DNA from 3 places in the Methylomonas koyamae genome. Region 3 is predicted to be linked to each of the others. Evidence: riboswitches for the same ligand, from Rfam matches in the RefSeq annotation. Region 3 holds a riboswitch; each other region holds the start of a gene.

Evidence for each region. A riboswitch is a leader RNA that binds a small molecule or an ion and turns the genes downstream of it on or off. The one in region 3 is predicted to bind cyclic di-GMP.
Region 1: another riboswitch for cyclic di-GMP. It lies ahead of MKFW12EY_RS22955 (hypothetical protein); the one in region 3 lies ahead of MKFW12EY_RS10330 (PEP-CTERM sorting domain-containing protein).
Region 2: another riboswitch for cyclic di-GMP. It lies ahead of MKFW12EY_RS01660 (hypothetical protein); the one in region 3 lies ahead of MKFW12EY_RS10330 (PEP-CTERM sorting domain-containing protein).

The regions. Positions count from the first base shown of each region.
Region 1 covers NZ_AP019777.1:119,182-125,475, forward strand. The annotation lists gene MKFW12EY_RS00560 (FecR family protein) at 1-6, shown strand, start outside; gene MKFW12EY_RS00565 (TonB-dependent siderophore receptor) at 21-2,486, shown strand; cyclic di-GMP riboswitch class I at 2,718-2,793, shown strand; gene MKFW12EY_RS22955 (hypothetical protein) at 2,867-3,751, shown strand; gene MKFW12EY_RS00575 (hypothetical protein) at 3,830-5,008, shown strand; gene MKFW12EY_RS00580 (hypothetical protein) at 5,150-6,253, shown strand.
Region 2 covers NZ_AP019777.1:350,323-356,616, reverse strand. The annotation lists gene MKFW12EY_RS01675 (cohesin domain-containing protein) at 1-503, opposite strand, end outside; gene MKFW12EY_RS01670 (hypothetical protein) at 522-2,204, opposite strand; gene MKFW12EY_RS01665 (hypothetical protein) at 2,201-2,992, opposite strand; gene MKFW12EY_RS01660 (hypothetical protein) at 3,067-3,897, opposite strand; cyclic di-GMP riboswitch class I at 3,960-4,039, opposite strand; gene recB (exodeoxyribonuclease V subunit beta) at 4,589-6,294, opposite strand, start outside.
Region 3 covers NZ_AP019777.1:2,224,974-2,231,267, reverse strand. The annotation lists gene MKFW12EY_RS10335 (hypothetical protein) at 1-1,558, opposite strand, end outside; gene MKFW12EY_RS10330 (PEP-CTERM sorting domain-containing protein) at 1,625-2,359, opposite strand; cyclic di-GMP riboswitch class I at 2,436-2,517, opposite strand; gene MKFW12EY_RS10325 (hypothetical protein) at 2,975-4,105, shown strand; gene MKFW12EY_RS10320 (hypothetical protein) at 4,161-6,294, shown strand, end outside.

The DNA.
Region 1 (6,294 bases), 2.1 Mb from region 3:
GGCTGACGCCGGGCACGCATATGCCCCAGATTCCCGGGCATAATCCGGCAGGCCCGCTTACAGCTGCGCCGCCCGGAGACCGAACAACGGCCTGGCATCACTTGTTATTGCCGGCATTGCTGGCTCTGCCGGCTTACGACGCAGTGGCCGGCAGCGTGCTCGACGTTGACTTCGCCTGCCATATCGCGGCCCAGGCTTTGGATCGGGCGCTGGTCGAATTCTCGCTGCAATCCGGACTGCAGATCGTTGCTGACGGCCAACTGACGGCGGGCCTGAATTCGTCCGGCGCCAGCGGCCGGCTGAAGCCGAGCCAAGCATTGGCAAAAATTCTGGCCGGCAGCGGTCTTGGTTTTACGATTAACGCCGACAACAGCGTTCTGCTGCATCATGCGGCAACCGCCGCGACTGGGGATGCCAGCCTTCCCGACTTCACCGTGGTCGGCAGGCGCACCGTGCCGCCGGGCAATCCGGCGAATCAGGATTACCGGCTGCAGAATTCCGTTACCGCCACTAAAACCGACACTGCGCTGATGGAAACGCCGTTTTCGGTAGCGGGCGTTACCCGGCAGGTCTTGCTCGACCGCCAAGCCGTTCGCCTCGACCAGGCGCTGCAACTGGTTGCCGGCGTGTTGCCGGAGGCGTCGAGCGCCTTGCTGCGCGACAGCTATACCATGCGCGGTTTCAGCACCGGTAACGGCATTTTGGCCTACCGCGACGGCAGCCCGTTCCCACAAGCCTATTCCAACGGTTTTTCCAGCAAACGCGACCCGGCCAATCTGGAGCGGCTGGAAGTACTGAAAGGCCCCGGCTCGATCCTGTTCGGCCGCGCCGAACCCGGCGGCATCGTCAACATGGTCACCAAGCAGCCTTCGGCCAAGCCGTATTACGCTGTGCAGCAGCAGTTCGGTTCGTTCGACTATTACCGGACCAGCCTCGACGCCACCGGTCCGGCCGCTAGCAGCGGCAATGTGCTCTACCGTTTCAACGCCGCTTACGAAAATGCTGGCTCGTTTACCGACTTCGTCGCCAGCGACCGCTTGTTTGTCGCTCCGGTGTTGAAATGGCAACCGAACTCGCGCAGCCAGTTCACTGCGGAATTCGAATATCAGAGGTTCGACGAATCGCCCGGAGCGGCAATTCCGCCGCTAGGCAATCGCCCGGCCGCGGTAGCCCGCAGCCGTAACACCGACGAGCCGGATTTCCTGGCCAATCGCGGCTACCGGATGTTGGCCGGCTTTAATTGGTCGCACGAATTCAACGATTTTTGGCAACTATCGCAACGTTTTTACTACCACTCGATTCGCGCGGAGATCGAAAATTCCTTTTTTACCGGTCCGGCCGATGCCGCCGGCAATATCCAGCGCGGCCTCGGTCGGCAGCAGCCCCGTTCGGACAATTTCTTTACCTCGCTGCAGCTAACCGGCCGCGTCGCCGCGGCGGGGCTGAAACATACGCTACTGTTAGGCGGCGATTACTACCGCGCCGACGATAGCGATCCGTTCGACGTGCGTTTTTTACCGGGCAGCTTCAACGTCTTCGCTCCGGTCTATAGCCCTATCGGCTTCGACGGCATCGATTCCGCCCGCCGAACCTTTTTTGCCGTCGACACCAGCACGTCCTGGTTCGGTTTGTACCTGCAGGACCAGATCGAAATGCCTTACCGGGTGTTTGTTTTGGGCGGTTTGCGTTTCGATCAAGCCAACCAGTTAGACCGCTTGCTGAACTCGATCGCAGGCGACGAACACCGAGTCAGTCCGCGCGGCGGCCTGTTGTGGCGGGCGTTGCCCGAATTGTCGCTTTATGCCAATTACAGCGAGAATTTCGGCGCTCAGAACGGCCGCAACGGCGCCGGCGAGATGTTGCCGGCGCAAACCGCGCAGCAATGGGAGCTGGGAGCCAAGACCGAGTTGGCAAACGGCAAATTTTTCGCCAGCGCCGCTTATTTCGATCTGAGCAAACAGCATGCGGCCGTGTCGGACCCGGTCAATCCGCAACTGTCGACGGCCATCGGCGCGGCGCAAAGTCGCGGCGCGGAACTGGAAATCAGCGGCGAACCGTTACCGGGCTGGCGCATCGTCGGCGGTTACAGCTATTTGATGTTTGCCGAAATCGTTCGCGATACCGGCGGCAGCAACGGCAGCGGCGACCAGGGCCACCGGCTGCCCAACGCTCCGCGCCACTCGGGCAGCCTGTTTACCAGCTTCGAATTCCAGAGCGGCCCGTTCGCACATTTGAAACTGGGCGCCGGCTGTAATGCCGTCGGCCAGCGCCAAGGCAATCAAGCCAACGACTACCAGGTTCCCGGGTATGTGTCGGCCAACGTGATGGCGGCCTATTCGCTGAAACTCGGCCATAGCAAGCTGACCGCGCAACTGAATGTCGAGAACGCGTTCGACAAGTATTATTTCGTCGGCAGCAACACCGGCTACGATATTTTCTTCGGCGCGCCGCGCACGTTTCTCGGCGCATTCCGCGTCGAGTATTGACCCCGCCTTCGCTAACCCCGCAATACGCCGTCCGATACATTCCTAAGTTCCGGATCAATCGACAGCCGCTCGCCGGCACAAACGCTTTGTAAAAAAAAATTTTGGGACTTTCCCGGTCGCCGTCGTCCTTAACGATGACGGCCAGCTACAGGCCGTTTCGGGATAAGCGCGCAATCCGCTGCCGACCGTTCGGCAATTTAGCGGCGTTAGGCGCTTAACCCGCGTCACGGACGACGGCAAAGCCACACCCGCCGCGAGACGGGGCCGGAAAGCCATGGGGTCTGTTTCAGACAGCCCGGTTGCCGCTCGGACGACCGAGGACGAGGCCGATAGCCGGAAGGCTATCGATACCGCAATCCCAACATCAAGGCATACAAACTATGACTATCTCTAAAGCGCAATCGAATCCGCGGCATCGCTTCGGTGCCGCAGCGGGTTCGGGTTTCGACAGAAAAATCCCGTTAGCGCTGTTACTGGGCGCCATATCGTCGACGCCGGCCACGGCGCACATCATCCCGGTCAATTTCGGCACCTTCGATGGCGCCTCGGCCGTGGCGCCGATTTCGTTGAACAGCGGGGCGGTCGGCAACTACGGCTGGGCCGACGGCGCCGACGCCGATTGGGCCGACACCCATAAACTGGCGGCGTTTGCGTTTACCTTGACCGGCCGCGCCAATGTCCTGCTGCAGTTCGATAAGAAAGCGAATGCGTTCGGCATTAACGGCATGGTTCCCGGCTTTTCTCTCTACTTGGGCTCGCCCCACTCGGGTGCCGTCGGTTCCGACCACGACTATTCGGTGGGGTCGGAATTGCTCAGGGTCGCCGATTGCGTCGCGACACCGGGCTGCACGGCGACGGAAGGTTCCTTCAGATCGCTAACCAGTTGGAATATCACCAACGACCCCGATCCCGGCGCCGCATCGCCCAGCCGTTTCGAATACATAGGCAGCGCCTACGACGGTAGCCAGACCTTGCCGGCCGCCAATTCGCCGTTAGCGGACGGCAACGCCTACCCGATTCCCGGCGGCGACGGCTTGCAAGACGGATCGGTATCCAAGTTGTTCAGCAATCTGGCACCCGGCAGTTACACGGTATTTGTCGGCGGCGCGGTCTATACCAGCCAGGCCAACAATGCCAACCGAGGCGTATTGGGCAGCTTCAGCCTGACGCCGGCCGCGGTACCGGTGCCGGGTGCGGTCTGGCTGTTCGGCAGCGCGCTGGCATTGTTTGGCGCCGCTAAAAAACGCAAAGCGCGGCCGCTCTAACAGGCTACTCGGCTAGTCGCTATGTCCGCTCACGCCGGACCGGCATTACTCGATTAAAAATCTTTAAAGGAATTACACATGAGTTCTCCAACATTACCCGCTTCCGTCCTGAAACTGCGCGCCGCACTGGCCTTGGCCGTATGCGGCTGTCTGGCCGCCCCGGCCCACGCCGCCGACTATGGTTTTACCGACCTCGGCACCGCCGGCGGTCCGTATTCATCTGCCAACGCGATCAATAACGCTAACCAAACCACCGGCATCAACAGCCTGGGCACGCCCAGCGAAGACCAGGGTTGGGTTCTTTCGCGCTGGAACGGCGCCACGCTGAACCTGATCTCCGATCCGGGCCGTTTCAACGGTGGTTGGGCCATCAACTCGGCCGGAACCATAGCCGGCGGCTCGTCTCGTGCCTTCGTCGGCTATATCCACGCGGCAGTCTGGAACGGCAGCACCCGAACCGATTTGAACGATTTGGGCGGTGCGACCGACCCGAACGATAGACGTTGGAGTATAGCTACCGGCATCAACGACGCCGGCCAAGTGATCGGTACTTCGGTTACTGCCGACGAAAGCGCCACCAAAGCGGTATCGTGGAACAACAGCGTCAATCCCACCGTGTTGGCAACACTGGGCGGCGCTTCTAGCGAAGGCAACGGCATCAACAATGCCGGGCAAGCTGTCGGCAGCAGCTATCTCGACGGCGACGAATTCCGCCACGCGGCAGTCTGGAATCTGAACAACGCCGGCGTTGCCGATCTCGGTACCTTGGGCGGTAGCGAGAGCAATGCGTTGGCGATCAACAATGCCGGCCAAATCGTGGGTTGGAGCGACCTCACCGGCGATGCCGAACGCCATGCCGCACTTTGGAGCGCTGGCAGCGCAATCGATTTGGGTACCTTGGGCGGTTTGGAAAGCCGGGCGCTGGCGATCAACGATGGCGGCGCAATCGTCGGTTGGAGCAATTTGGCCGATGGCAGCCAACGTGCCACGGTATGGAGCGGAGGTACAGCCATCGACCTGAATAGCTTGCTGGAGCCGAGCGTGGCGGCAGCGGGTTGGATTTTGACCGAGGCGACCGGCATCAACAGCCAAGGCTGGATCGTCGGCAACGCCAAAAACAGCCTGCTGGGCATTACTGAAGGCCATGCCTACCTTCTGGCGCCAACCGCAGTGCCGCTGCCGGGCGCGGTCTGGTTGTTCGGGTCGGTGCTGGCGGGCTTTGCCGGCGCGGCGCGGCGCAAGCCCGCCAACGTCTGAGCGCCGCTTGGTGTCGGCCGTCCGGCATAGGCTGACGGCCGGACGTTTGATCGCCGCGGCGGAGTCGGTGAAAGGCGCCGCCGCATTTACTTGGCCATTTAACCGGTCAGGCATAGATCGGCATTTTTAGCAGGATTTCATATGAACAAACTTTTTTACGCTTTATTGGCCGCTGCCGGGTTGGTGGCGTTTGCCCCGCCGGCAACGGCCCACATCAGTTACGGCGATTTGGGCAGTCTTAGCGCCGTCGGCGATTCTGCTACCATGAGCAGGGGCCGGTTTTCGCGTTTCGGCTGGATCGCGGGGACCGGCGACAGCTTGGGCGACAGCCATGCGCTTGCCAGCGCCACCGGCTTTTTCAAGTTCAATCTGGCTCAGGCCGCCAACGTCCAAATCAGCGTAACCGCCGCCTCGGCCCAAATGAACCCGGCGTTCAGCGTCTACGCCGGTCTGTTGCCTGGCCATTCGCACGATTACGACGGCCACGATCCCTTGGCGAGTTACGACGATAATCTGTTGTATACGGCTTCGGCGCACGACCGTCGCCCGGACGACCCATTGATCAGCCATTACATTCCGGCCGGTTACGACAACAACGGCGCCGTGTTGACAGACCCGGTGTCCGGCTATCCGATACTGGTGGAAAACCCGGCCTGGAACGTGGCCGATCCCAATCTGAACGGCTTGAGTCCGGCGCAATGGTACGCACAGAACTATCAAGCGCACGACGGTTACCGGGACACGCTGAACTTCACCACCTTGGGCGGCTTGAAATACGAAGCGGAAGTCGGAGGCTGGGTGCCGGCTAATTTCGATGTGTTGAACGGCCCGTTCGACGGTTTTGCCGGCCAATTCGATCCGTTCGGCAATTGGAGCATGGCCAACGGCGACGGCGAGTGGAGCCGGATCGATTACATTTCGTCGGTTAGCAGCACCGCTTGTGCCGGGCCGAATTGTATCGTTACCGGCAGCGGCGGCTTCGCCAACCCCGGCCATTTCGCCGGCAACGACGGTATAACTGAGACCTTGATATTGGCGTTGGCTGCCGGAAACTACACGATTGCCGTCGACGGCGAGTCTTGCAACGACTCGTCTTTGGAGTGCTTGGCTCCGTTCATGGCGGCGAACGTAAGCGTGCGGGTGGTGTCGATACCCGGCGCGGCTTGGCTGATGCTTTCCGCGCTGGTCGGTTGGATCGGTTGCCAGCGCCGAGTCGGCGACGGTACCGCTCGCCAAGCGCTATAGCGCATTGGCTTCCGCCGCTGTCCGCAATGAAATAAACGCCC
Region 2 (6,294 bases), 1.9 Mb from region 3:
ATCGTGGTCGGCGCCACGTTCGCCGGCAGCGGGTCGCCGTTGGCGTCGGCCAGCGCGTTGACGTTCAAGCTCAATTCGCTGCTGCCGTTGGCCAGCACGTCGAAATTGACCACGGCCAGCGTGAAGCTGTCGGCCTGCAACGCGTGTAATTCCGCCGCGGTATCCAACGATAATTCGAACAGATTCAGCCGGCCCGTGCCGGCCAGTGCCGCAGTAGCCGGATTCGAACCCAGGTCGAGCGGGTCCAGTTGGTTGTCCAAGGCCGGATCGCCGAATGCGGTGCCGACATAAGCCAAAAGGCCGGCGTCGAATAGCAGGTCCAAGTCGTAGGCCGCCAACGACGGCGCAGCGCCGGCGCCCAATCCCGATATCGAGATCGCGACGCTCAGTGCCGATGCGCTGTGAGCGATCGGCACCAGGTTCAATCCGATCGCGGCGCCAGCCGCTGCCGAATTCGATAACAGCCATGCCCCGATCAGGGCCGAGCTAAAGCGCTTGTGCATTTGTCCAATCTCCTTTTATTACATGACACAACGCGGCCGGGTGCACGATGCCGCCAGCTTGCGGGCATCCAGCACGTTAATGGCGCCGTTACCGTCGATGTCGCGCGGATCGCCCGGCGCGGCGCGGCGGCCGCGGCCGGCTAATACCCGATCGATGTCGGCCTGGTCGACGTCGCGGTCGGCGTCGATATCCCCCAGCACCCGTATCGCTTCGCATACGTCCGGCAGATGGTTGGCATTGGTGTCGCCGACCCGGCGCTGTGCGATATCGGCCACATCGGATTGGCCGTTTTGGTTGCAATCGGGGAATACCTGCAGGTAATACACGTCCTGCTCGCCGTTGAAGGTGGCGGTGTAGGCGATATGCGCGGCGTTGGCGTCGGACACCAGGGTCGAATAATCGCCGATCTTGGTCGATGCGTGCGGATAGGCCAGCGTGGTATCGAAGGCCGGGCTGACCGGCACGTTCTTGCTCCAGGTTTGGCCGCCGTCCCAGGAATAGCTGTAATACAGGCGCGAGACTTTGTAGCTAGCGCTGTCGCGGGTGTCGTACCAGACCGCGTCGATGCGCGAATTCGGCGCCACGCCCATCATGCCGAACCAATTCCAGTGGTGTTGGCTGCGGCCGTCGTCGTTGATGCGTACCGGCGCGCTCCAGCTATCGCCGCCGTCGAGACTGCGGACAAAGCTGATATCCAGATTGTCCTCGCCGGGCGGATCGACCGTCGCCAACAGGTAGAGCTGGCCGCGCATCGCACCGGTCGAGGCGTCCACGCCGACTTGGACGTCGCCGACAGGGCCGTATTGGTTCGGGTTTTGTTTGAACAAAAATAGCGGCGCCAAACCGCCCAGATCGACTTCCCGGCTATCGAAGGTTGGGATTTGCGCCGGGTCGCGGGCGTTCAGCGACCGGGAAAACAGGTGGCGATGCAAATTGCGGTCCGGCTGTTCGGGGTCGAACTCGGGCGGCTCCAGCCGGCCGGCCAGATACAACTCGCCGTCGTTGCCGACCCGCATCGTGCCGAAGGTCGGCGTGCTCGGAATCGCCAGCGGCGGCTGGAAACTCGCGCCGCGGTCGGTCGAGCGGACGAAGCATTTTTCCGCCAGGCAATCGCGCCAGACCAGATAAACGTGGCCGTCGCTGGCGGTCCCGCTGCGGTCCACGGCCATCTGCGCCTTATCGCCGCCCTGGCCGTAAGCGAACACCGGTGCCTCCCAGCTGCGGCCGCCGTCTAGCGACTTGATGACTTGTATGTCTTGCACGAAGGTGTAGCTCGGGTCGAAATGCAGGCTCTGGTAATAGAAATGCCCCAGCGCGTCGACATCCAGCGTCGGATTGCTGCGGCCCTCGCCCGGCGTAATCGTGCCGGCGAAATGCCAATGTTTGCCGGCGTCGGCGGTATAAGCCCATCCGCCTTGGCGAAACGACGACGCCACCGAATCGAATTGGCGCCAGGAAACCACGATATTGGCGGGGTCCAGCGGATTCAGCGCCAGGCTGGGTTCGTTGGCCGCATCGCCGACGATATTGCGGCCGTCGGCGGCGACATTGACTTGGCTGCTGAGGTAAACCCCCTGGCGATATTGCTCGGCCCCCGCAGCCCACGGCCAGCAAGCGGCCAGCACCGCGACGGCCAGTGCTCGGCGTGCGGCGGCATGTTCCGGCCCGGACCGGCCGTCGCGGTAGCGGACGGCGCTCACGCGTTGCGGCCTGCGCCGCTACGGCCGATGCCGAGACCGGCCAAGCCCGCCGCGAACAGCAGGAACGCCGGCGGCAACGGCACCACCGCGGTTTGTAAATTGAAGTTGCCGACTATGGCGCCGCGGCGGCCGTTCAAATGGTCGTAGCCCTCGCCCAGCCCCAGATCGCCGGAAAGGCTGAAACTGTCCGAATCGAGCCCCATCACGACATTAAACAAATTAAAGGATTCGGCGCGGAAGGAAACATGGTTATACAAGCTCCAACCCGAGCGGCCGCTGACGGCGTCGATATTGGCGGCATCGTATTCCAACGTGTAATCGCCGGACAATATGCGGTTGAAGTCGGTACCGGTATCGACGCGGAAGCGGAACACGCCGGCCAAGCCGATCGCGCCGCTGACGGAAGCCGCGAAGTTGGCCGGGTCGAAATCGAGGGTGGTCGGTTTGCTGCGGCGGCCGGTCAAATTGGCGACCTGGCCGGGGTTGACGGCCAAAGCCAATCCGTTGGCGGGGATTTCGCTGACTCCCGGCACCAAGTGGTCTTCCAGAATCTGGTTATAGCTGCGGCTACGCGACGCCGGCGCGTCGAAAAACTCCTCCAAGTACATGGCCGGAGCCGGAGTTTCGTCGATCGCGATGGCTGCCGCCAGCGCGTTGCGGTCGAAATTTACGGTCATCGCGCCGCCGGAGACTGTGGCGGCCGCGGCCGGCGCCGAGATTGCCGCCGCCAGCAGCGCGCCTGCGCTTAAACGGGAGGTTAATAATCTAACTAACTGGATGTTCATCATGTTCGCGGGTGGAATAAGCTTACGAAGTCTGTAAAAACGCACCCGGACGCACTAGCCCGGGTGCGTTAGCCGGCTCAAGCGGAAAGGGCCGCGCGTTTGCGACTAACGGCTGCCATGACGCCAAATAACCCGCTGCCGAACAACCAAGCCGCAGCCGGCACCGGAACCGCGGCCGGAGCCGGCGAAACCAGGCTGAAACTACCGGCACGGCCGGCTTGGCTGAGGCCGTCGCCGCCGAACAGAAAGGCGCTGGTACTGGCGGACCACCACAGTTCGCCGGTAAACAGCAGTTTGTCGCCGTCGGTCGTCACGCTAATGTTGCGGGTATCGAAAGTGGTGGAGGCAAAGCTGACGTTGTTGGTCAAAGCCCAGCCACTATTGACGCCGTTGTTGCGCGCCGCGACGTAGCCGAATTGGTAATCGCCGGACAGCAAGGTACCGGTGAAGCTGCCGCGGGTCATTACCACGCCGTTCAAGCCGGCGACGCCGCTGGCAGTAAAGCTGGAAGCATTGGCCAACGCATCCTGGCTGCTGTCCCAGGCCAGCGTGGTGGCTTTGTTGTTACGGCCGCCGCTGCCGAACGGAATGCCGGTGCCGGCCAAACTGGACGGGTTGATCTCGAACGACAGCGTGGCCGGCGCCGGGTAGCTGCCGGTCGGCACAGTTACCATCTGCGACGCGTCCATGGTGTCGGCCACCGGTTTGTCGAAATAATTGGCGACGTAATAACCGGTGAGCGCGCCGTCGCCCAGGGTCAAGCCGGACAACAAATCGTCCGGATGGTCGAAGGAAATGTTGAACACGCCGCCGTTCAAGGTGCCGGCGTTTGCCGCGTTCGCCAATGCCAGCGCGGCGGCGGCCAGGAAGCAGCGTAGCCGCAGCGATTTCGATCCAGTCTGTTGCATAATTTTTTCCTTAAATTGAAAGATACAATTGGCGGATTCAAGCCGCCGATGGCTCTCGTTCGAGAGGCGGCCCGGCTGTCTCGGCATAGCAAGACCCGCGGCTTTCCGGCTCCGTCTTGCGGCGGATGTGGCGAAGCGTCTCTTCCTTGAGGCCGTAACGGATCGCATCCGAACGGCGCATTCCTTGCTGTCTGCGCTGCCCGCTAACGCGCCGATCCGGGCGCAATTGCCGGCCGGGATGCGTTACGGTCACTGCGGTCGAATTTGCAGATTGTGTGCCAGTTGCATGCAGTCCGGACAAAGGGCACGGAAAATCGCACGACTGCCGCCGCCGAGCGGTTGCGAGGCGCAGCGGCAGTGGGTTGGCGACAGGCAGACAAGATGTTGGCAGGGGCATTGGATTGGCGGCCGCCGGTTGCGGCCGGAGTCCGCGGCGGCGGCCACCGGCAAGAAGCGGTAACCAAAAACCGGCGATATAACCCAATTGGAAATTAAATCGCCGTCGATAAGCGCTTGTAAGAAAACACCTTTATTTTCGATGGCGGCAAATCCCGATATCGGTTTCGGTGATTTAACATATTTCGGCAGCGGTCGGCGGCACCGGATCGTACCGGATAGGGACATTCGCCGCGCGCTAACCGCAGGTGACAATGAAGACGCTAACGCCCTCTGCGCAGTGGGAAGGGGCTATTTAGGCTCGAAAAAACACCTCGGCCAACTCGGCGAGCAGGTCTGGTTCCGGGCGGTCGGCGAACACGCCGCTGGCCGGGCGGTCGGGATGCATGCCGCGTACGAACAGGTATTTGACGCCGCCGAAATGCGCGGCGTAATCGTAATCCGGCAGGCGTTGGCCCAGGTATTCGTGCAAGACCAGGCTGTACAGCCAATATTGCAGGCCGTAATTGTGTTCGCGCATGGCCTGCAGCAGGCTCGACGGCGCGTAGTCGGCCAAGGCATTGGTTTTGTAATCCATGATGTAGTAGCGGCCGCCGTAACAACAGACCAGATCGATAAAGCCGGTCAGATAGCCGCTGATTTGCTTGGCATCCAGCGCCTGGTAGGCCGGACAGGCGGCCAGGACTTGGTTGATGCGGGCGGTGTCCACCCTACCCGGCATGGACAAGTAAAACGGCATTTCCTTGATGCACTGCGCCGGGTCCAGATGTTTCAGGCAAAACCCGGCATCGTCTTCCAGCGGCGTGGCGGCTACGCGGTACAGCACTTCACTCAAAATTTGCGGTTGCGCCAGCTTCAGACCGTAGCGCAGGCAGGCTTGGGCGCTGGCGCGGCCGATGTCGCGGCCTGCGGCCAAATCGGCAAAGGCGACGGTTTCCAACAGGCTGTGGATCACGTTGCCGGTGTGGGCACCGCGCGGCAGAGCCTCGTCGGCGGCCGGCCGGTCGTGGCTTTCTTCGGCTTTATCGGCCGGCAGCTCCGGCGCCTGGTCCAGGCTCAGCGCGGCCAGCGCGGTGTAGCTGCTCATCTGCCAGATGCTGTGCAAGCTGCGCGTTTGGCTGCGGTAGGCCAACGGCAATTCCGGATCGCGGCGCACGCCGGACAATTCGGCCGGCTCGCCGGCCGCTACGGCCGACAGCAGGCGATACTCGAATAAATCCGGTTCGGCGGTAGCCAGCGCTTGCAGCACACGCTGCTGGCCGGCGAAATCGCAGTCGGCAAATTCGAATAAATAAGCCATCGCCGAATCGTTGGCCCGTTCCTTGGTACGGACGTCGGCCCAATTCAGGTAGCAGCGGTACTTGGCTCGGGTTAGCGCCACGTAAAACAAGCGCAAATCCTCGGCCAATTCTTCGAACAAGGCTTGTTCGCGGCGTTCGCCGAATTGTGCCGAGCCCAAATCGGCGACCATCGCCCCGTGTTCGTGGCATTGCACCAAGGCGGTTTCGGTTTTCAAGCGGTCGCTGCGCCGCCACAGGTCGGGGCAGAACACCAGCGGATATTCCAGGCCCTTGGAGCTGTGCAGCGTGACGATCTTGACCGCATCCTCGTCGCTTTCCAGCCGCAATTGGCGGTCTTCGCTGCTGTCTTGGGCCGATTGCTGGATCGCCCGCCGCAGCCAGTCCAGCGTCTTGTTGATCGCCAGATGCTCGTCGATGGCCGCCTGCTGCAAGCGTTCGGCCAAATGGTGGATATTGGTCAACACCCGTTCCGCTTGGGTTTGCGCCGACAGGTGCTGTTCGACCCGTTCCCGCCGCAGCAGTTGTTGCACCATCGCCAGCAGGCCCTGGTTGCGCCAGCACTGCAGATAGTCCTGAAAACGCGACACCCACGCGTCCAGCTCCGCTTCGTCGCGGCTCAGCCGGTACAGTTGTTGGCCGTCCAAGCCGAACCACGGCGTCGCCAAAGCCTGTTTCAACACGTTAACCTGGCCGGCGGCGG
Region 3 (6,294 bases):
CGTTAGTCGGAGCGAAGGTGGTAGCACCGGTTTTCACAGCGTGGCTGTATGGGCTTACCGGTCTGGCCGCGTCAAAGCTGCCGTTAACCGAAGCGAAGTTGGAAGGTACCGCCAAGAAAGCGCCGTTACCGAAAGTGTGAACGAAACCGTTGTTCAAATCGGCCATCACTGTTGGCGCACCGGCTGATTTGATGATCGCATCGGCCAGGGTTTTCTTGTCGCCGGCCAACGGGGCTGAGGAAGTGTTGTTACGGTATTGGAAGGTGTTTTCCGCCCAATCCTTATATTTGCCTTCGGCTACGTTAGCCAAAGTCGGCGCTACGCCGTCGATTTTGACGAACTCGTAAGCTGCGTTAGCTTTTTCCAAAGACAAAATACCGATAGCCCAACGGTGACCCCAATCGTTGGTAAAGCCGGAAACCGCATCGTTACCGTTTTGCAGGTCGCGCAAGCAGGCATCGACCCGACCGGTAGAAGCGTTGGCGTGAATGATCGCGATGCCATCACCTTCAGCAAAATCGGCGTCCGTAGCGTTTAGCGGAGTTAATGATGAAGCAGCAGCTGTACAACCATCACCCAGGAAGATGATGTTGGATTGAGCCTGGGTACCTGAACCGACTTCACGGCGGCAGGTGTGCAGGAACGGCGCATCAGCTGGCGCCAAATCGGAGATGGTTACGCTACCACCGCCAAAGGCAGAAACCGGAGTAGTTTGAGTCAAGGCCCAAGCGTGCAAGCCTTTGGCGCTGGCGCCATTCCCTACTTTCAACGCATCCCAATCCGCCCACTTACCGGCATGAATAGAAGCGATTTGTGCCGAAGTCAAGCTAGGCATACAGGCTTCACTTCTATCCCCGATCAAGCAAGACGAAGGCAAGTCGTTGGTGGATTTTTGCGCGGCTTGCAGGGTTCTGTACAAATCCCAAGTTACCGGCGCGCCGAAAGTTACAGCGGCAGCAGCCTTAACAGTCAATTTCGAAACATCAGTTGAAGATACATCGGTACTGTCAATGGCATTGTTACCTTTGAACTGAATCGGGTCGACATCGGACAACCCCATATCCGGGATTTGGCTGTTGTTGATGTTGGTGCACTCGATATCCGCTGGAGCAATCAAGCTACCAGCACTTTTTTCGGTACAACCGCTGGAGATATTCAAAAAAGCCAGTGGGGTAGCTTGGGCCACCGGCACCACACCGTTGCCAGATCCGCCGGTGTTGCGTTTGTAGATCAGCAAGTTGGCGTTAGCCGTGCCGGTCGGCAGGTTAGGGTTTTTCACGCCGACCGCACCGGTGTTGTTAGCTTTGCAGTAAATCGCAAATTGTTCGGTGTTGGCAGTGTCTCTGAAACGGTAGACTTGGCTGGCCGGGTCGCAAATGCGGTCGGTCGGATCGACGGCAGTAGAGGTCACTAGCTTGTCGATGAAGGTCGCCGCGGCAGAAGCCCCGGAAATGTACAACACGCGGGTTGTAGCAGGGTCGATAGTCGGGATCGCCGCTTGCGCCGCCGCACCGAACATTGCCGCGGCAATAGCCGCGCCTAAAACTAATTTTTTCATGATCATGTCTCGTGTGGATAAAAACTGGAAAGCGGACGGCGGCCGAACCGCCGCCCGTGAAGCGGCTTACTCGGCAACCGCCCATTTACGGCGGGTCGCACGCAGCATGCCCATCAGGCCGGCGCCGAACATCCAGACTGCGCCCGGCAGCGGCACTTGGCTTACCGGGAATACTTTGTATTCCAGAGTATTGCCGGACAACAGCCATTGGCCAGCGGCTTTGGTTACGTTGGTGCTTTGCGCGTACCAAAAATCGGCTTTTTGGCCGAATGCAACTGCGGCCGCTGAACCGCCGGTAGTGCCCCAGATATCATCAGGCAGATTACCCAAGCCAGTTGCCCATTGACCAGTACCGGCAGGATCTGTGTCAGAAACGAGCTTACTTACGTTCAACGTAGGATCGTTTACCAAACCAACATTGATTTCTTGAGCGTGATTGCTAATTACGGTAGCTACGCCCGCGGCTGTAGCTGTCGCGTCATAAGCTGGTAAAGCGTTGCCTTCTTTTTGAGTAATGAACAATTTCGAAGAACGGCCCACCGCCAAAACGTATTGCACGTTAGATGGGTTGTAGCTCGCCACCGAAGTCAACGCAGTCCAGTTGGCATCGCTGCTCAAATCGCGGTTGACGGTGTATGTCTCGCTGGCAACATTGGCAATCAAATCAGCCAGCGTGATACCCAAATCCAGGCTATAAGTCAGCTTGGAAACGCTGTCGTACGCTTGGAAATACAGTTCGCGGGTCGCATCGGTAGTACCGCTTACACGGATACTCGCGTTAGCCGCACCGGCGCCGGCCAACAGCGCGGCCGCAACCAAAGTTTTTGAGAATTTGTTCATTTTTAGCCTCATGTTTTAAAAAACTATAAATACATAAGGTGACAACCCGGCCATCTTGCCTGGCGGCAACATCCGTGGCTTTCCGTCCCCGCCTCGCGACGGGTTTGGCTTTTACACGCTTCCTAAGTCCTACTTTTGCACCGAAATGGCGCCGCTCTCCCCGCTACCGTTGTTGCTACCGCTGCCTACTCCCTAACCTCTTCCCTCGCCGCTCCGTCTGCGTGCCGTCCCTGATCCCTAGCCGATCCATAAACTCGATGAACCATCGCGCCCTGCGGCGCTGTTCCAGTTGCGGCGAATTATTCCAGTTCAAATCGGCGTTTTTCGTTACGCGTCGGTTACAGTTTGATGAAACGTAATACAAACGTATTACACGGCAGCCTGAATCGGCCGCGCCGCGGATCGCTATGCCGTTGTATCGCTTGGCAAATCGGCTTTTCCGGCTTGGGCCGGCCGCGGTAACGGCATCTGGCGGCAAGGCTTGCCGGCCCAGTTACGCCGCTGTTACAGTGGCGAACTGACAGACCCGGCGCCGGGTCGCCGCAGACCACCAGATCCAAATCCAACCTTTCCGGCATGACTGAAATCGAGCTTTTGCACCAGGCCTTTCATGGCGCGCAGCCGCAAGTCGGCGATTTATCCGACTTGGCCGGCGCGCTGAACCGCTGGTATCTGCAACACAGCCACTGCAATTTCCTGCACCCGTGCCAAATCGACGGCCGCCCGGCCTTGGTCTGCCAGGCCGACTTGAGCCGGACCCATCCGGCGGCCTTCGCCGAATTGCAAGCCATTGCCGAGCGCTATGCGCTGTATCTAAAAGAAGACGCCCGGCGCAGCGCGCAAGGCTGGGCGGACGGCAACCGTCGGCGCGGATTGGGTTTAGTGTTGAGCTTTTGTATCGGCCTCAGCGCAGCCTCGCGCAGCGTCGGCGCCGACGAATTGCAAGCGGTCAAGGTCGTGGCCGGCGGCCGGCAATTGCCAGCGCCGGCGCTGACCGTCCAAGCCGGGGTTGCCGGCAATAGCGGCGACGGCATAATCCGCTTGCGCCAGCGGCGGCCGCCTTCGGCCGCTGAAGTACTGGCCGCTTACAGCCAAAAACAATCCGCCTTGCAAACCGACTCGGTAGCGGCGGCCGACATCGCCCAGTTTTTAAATCAGGTCTACCGGAAAAAATCAGGCGACCCGGCTGCACTGAGCGCCGATCTGCAAACCATCGCCGAGTATTTTTCGCGTTATCCCGAGGCCGTGGCGCTGATCGAACAATTGCGCGGCCAAAAAATCGAGCTGAATTACCAATCCGGCACCTGGCAAACCGTGGCTTTTGGCAACCAATTCGGCATTGCCAGCGTCACCATCCATTTCGATACCCGCCTCGGCGCGCAATTGCTCGGCGATCCCGGCTGCGAGGCGACGCCGGCCTGTAGCATCGCCCCGGCCGACGCCTTGTTGCACGAATTGCTGCACGCCAAACTGATGCTGCTGGATAGCGAACATTTCATCGCCGGCGGCGGTCTGGCGCCGGGGCTGTACCCGTTCGAGCACGAGCACGAAGTCATCGTCGCCGAAAACCAATTGTTCCAAGCCATGAATCGAAGCGACGGCCGGGCGCGGCCGATCCGCCACCGCCACAGCGGCGAATTGCTGCAAGTCTCCTGCCCGGCCTGCATTCCGGTTAAGCAAGTTGCATCGGGCGAATTAAGCCTGTAAAACTAGCTAAAATCGTGAACCCCATAACAAAAATAACGAGTGCAGGAGGTAGTTTATGCCGCAAATATCCAGCCGGTCCGGTGCCGATAAATGGCGTTTCGCCCAATTGGGCGGTTTCGATCAAGTCGAGTTGAAGCGGACCAGCGATTTGCTGGCGCTGCCGGAATTGGACCAGAAACTGTGGGCGGCGCTGAGTTGCCCGACCCACGGCTTGTTTTTCGATCAAAACACCCTGGATTTGCTCGACAGCGACCACGACGGCCGGATTCGGGCGCACGAGGTGACCGCGGCGGTCAGTTGGGCCTGCCGGGTGCTGAAAAATCCCGCCGATCTGGTGCAACAAAAACCGGTACTGCCGTTGGCGGCGATTAACGACCAAGACCCGGAAGGCAAACAATTGCTGGCCTCGGCCAAGGAAATCCTGAAAAACCTGGGCAAGGCCGATGCTACGGAAATCGGCAGCGACGATCTGGCCGACATGGCCAAAATATTCGCCGACACCCGCTTCAACGGCGACGGCGTGATCCCGGCCAAAGCCGCGGCCGACGCCGCCGGCAGCGAATTGATCGAGCAGATCATGGCCTGTTGCGGCGAAGTGGCCGACCGCTGCGGCGATCCGGGTATAAATCTGGAAAAGATCGAATTGTTTTTTAAAGATGCCGCCAGTTACCACGAGTGGTGGCAGCACTGCGCTGCCGAAGCCTTGCGCATCCGCAAACAAATCGCCGACACCGAGGCTGCGGCAGCCTTGTTGGACAAGCTGAAACCGAAAATCGACGATTTTTTCACCCGCTGCCAACTGGCCGAGTTCGACGCCGGCGCCGCTGCATTGTTGAATCCGGCTGATAGCCGCTACGAACAACTGGCCGGCACCGATCTGTCCGCCGCCAACGCCGAACTGGCGCAACTGCCGCTAGCCGCAATCGCTGCCGGCGCCGCGCTGCCGTTGAGCGCCGGCTTGAATCCGGCCTGGCGCGAGGCGGTCGGCCAGTTCAAAACCCAAATCGTGCAGCCGCTGCTCGGCGAACTCGAGAGTTTGAGCTATGCGCAATGGCAGGACGTCAGCGGCCTGTTTGCCGATTACCAGGCTTGGTTGCAACAAAAGCCGACTACGGTCGTCGATAGTTTGGGGCCGGAGCGGATCAAATTCTTGCTGGAAAGCGGCGCCCAAGCGACGCTGGCCGCGCTGGTGGAACAAGACCTGGCGCTCAAAGCCGAAGCCGAGGCCATCGATTCGGTGGTGCGCTTGCAGCATTACTACCGCGACCTGTATACGCTGCTGAACAATTTCGTTTCGTTCCGCGACTTTTATTGCCCGCAACCGCATGCCATTTTCCAGGCCGGCACGCTTTATCTGGACGGCAGAAGCTGCCAGTTGTGCGTCAAAGTCGAGGACATCGGCCAACACAGCAAACTGGCCGAATTGAGCAAAATCTTCCTGGCCTACTGCGAATGCCGCCGCGCCGGCGAAAACGGGAGCCTGACCATCGTCGCCGCCTTCACCGACGGCGACAGCGACAATCTGCGCGTCGGCCGCAACGGCGTGTTTTACGACCGCAACGGCCTGGATTGGGACGCGACCATCGTCAAAATCATCGAAAACCCGATCAGCATCCACGAAGCCTTCTGGGCGCCGTATAAACGAGTCGGCCGGATGGTCAACGAACAACTGGAAAAGTCGGCCTCGGCCCGCGACAAAGCCGCGCACGAAGGCGCGTTTAAAGATGTCGCCGAAGCCGGAACCCAGGCCGAACAGGGTAAAGCGCCGCCGGCGCCGTTCGATGTCGCCAAATTCGCCGGTATTTTCGCCGCAATCGGTTTGGCGATAGGCGCTATCGGCACCGCGCTGGCCGCCGTGGTCAGCGGTTTCATGGCGCTGCTGTGGTGGCAAATGCCGCTGGCAATCGTCGGCGTGCTGCTGGCCATTTCCGGCCCGTCGATGTTCATCGCCTGGCTGAAGCTGCGCCAACGCAACCTGGCGCCGCTGCTCGACGCCTGCGGCTGGGCGGTCAACGCCAAGGCCTACATCAACATTCCGTTCGGCCATTTGCTGACCGATGTCGCCAAACTGCCGAAAGACGCGGAACGGCAACTAGCCGATCCGTTCGGCGAGAAAAAAAGCCCGTGGCCGAGTGTATTGCTACTACTGGCCTTGCTGGCCGGTGCGGCGTTTGCCTGGCATAAGGGCT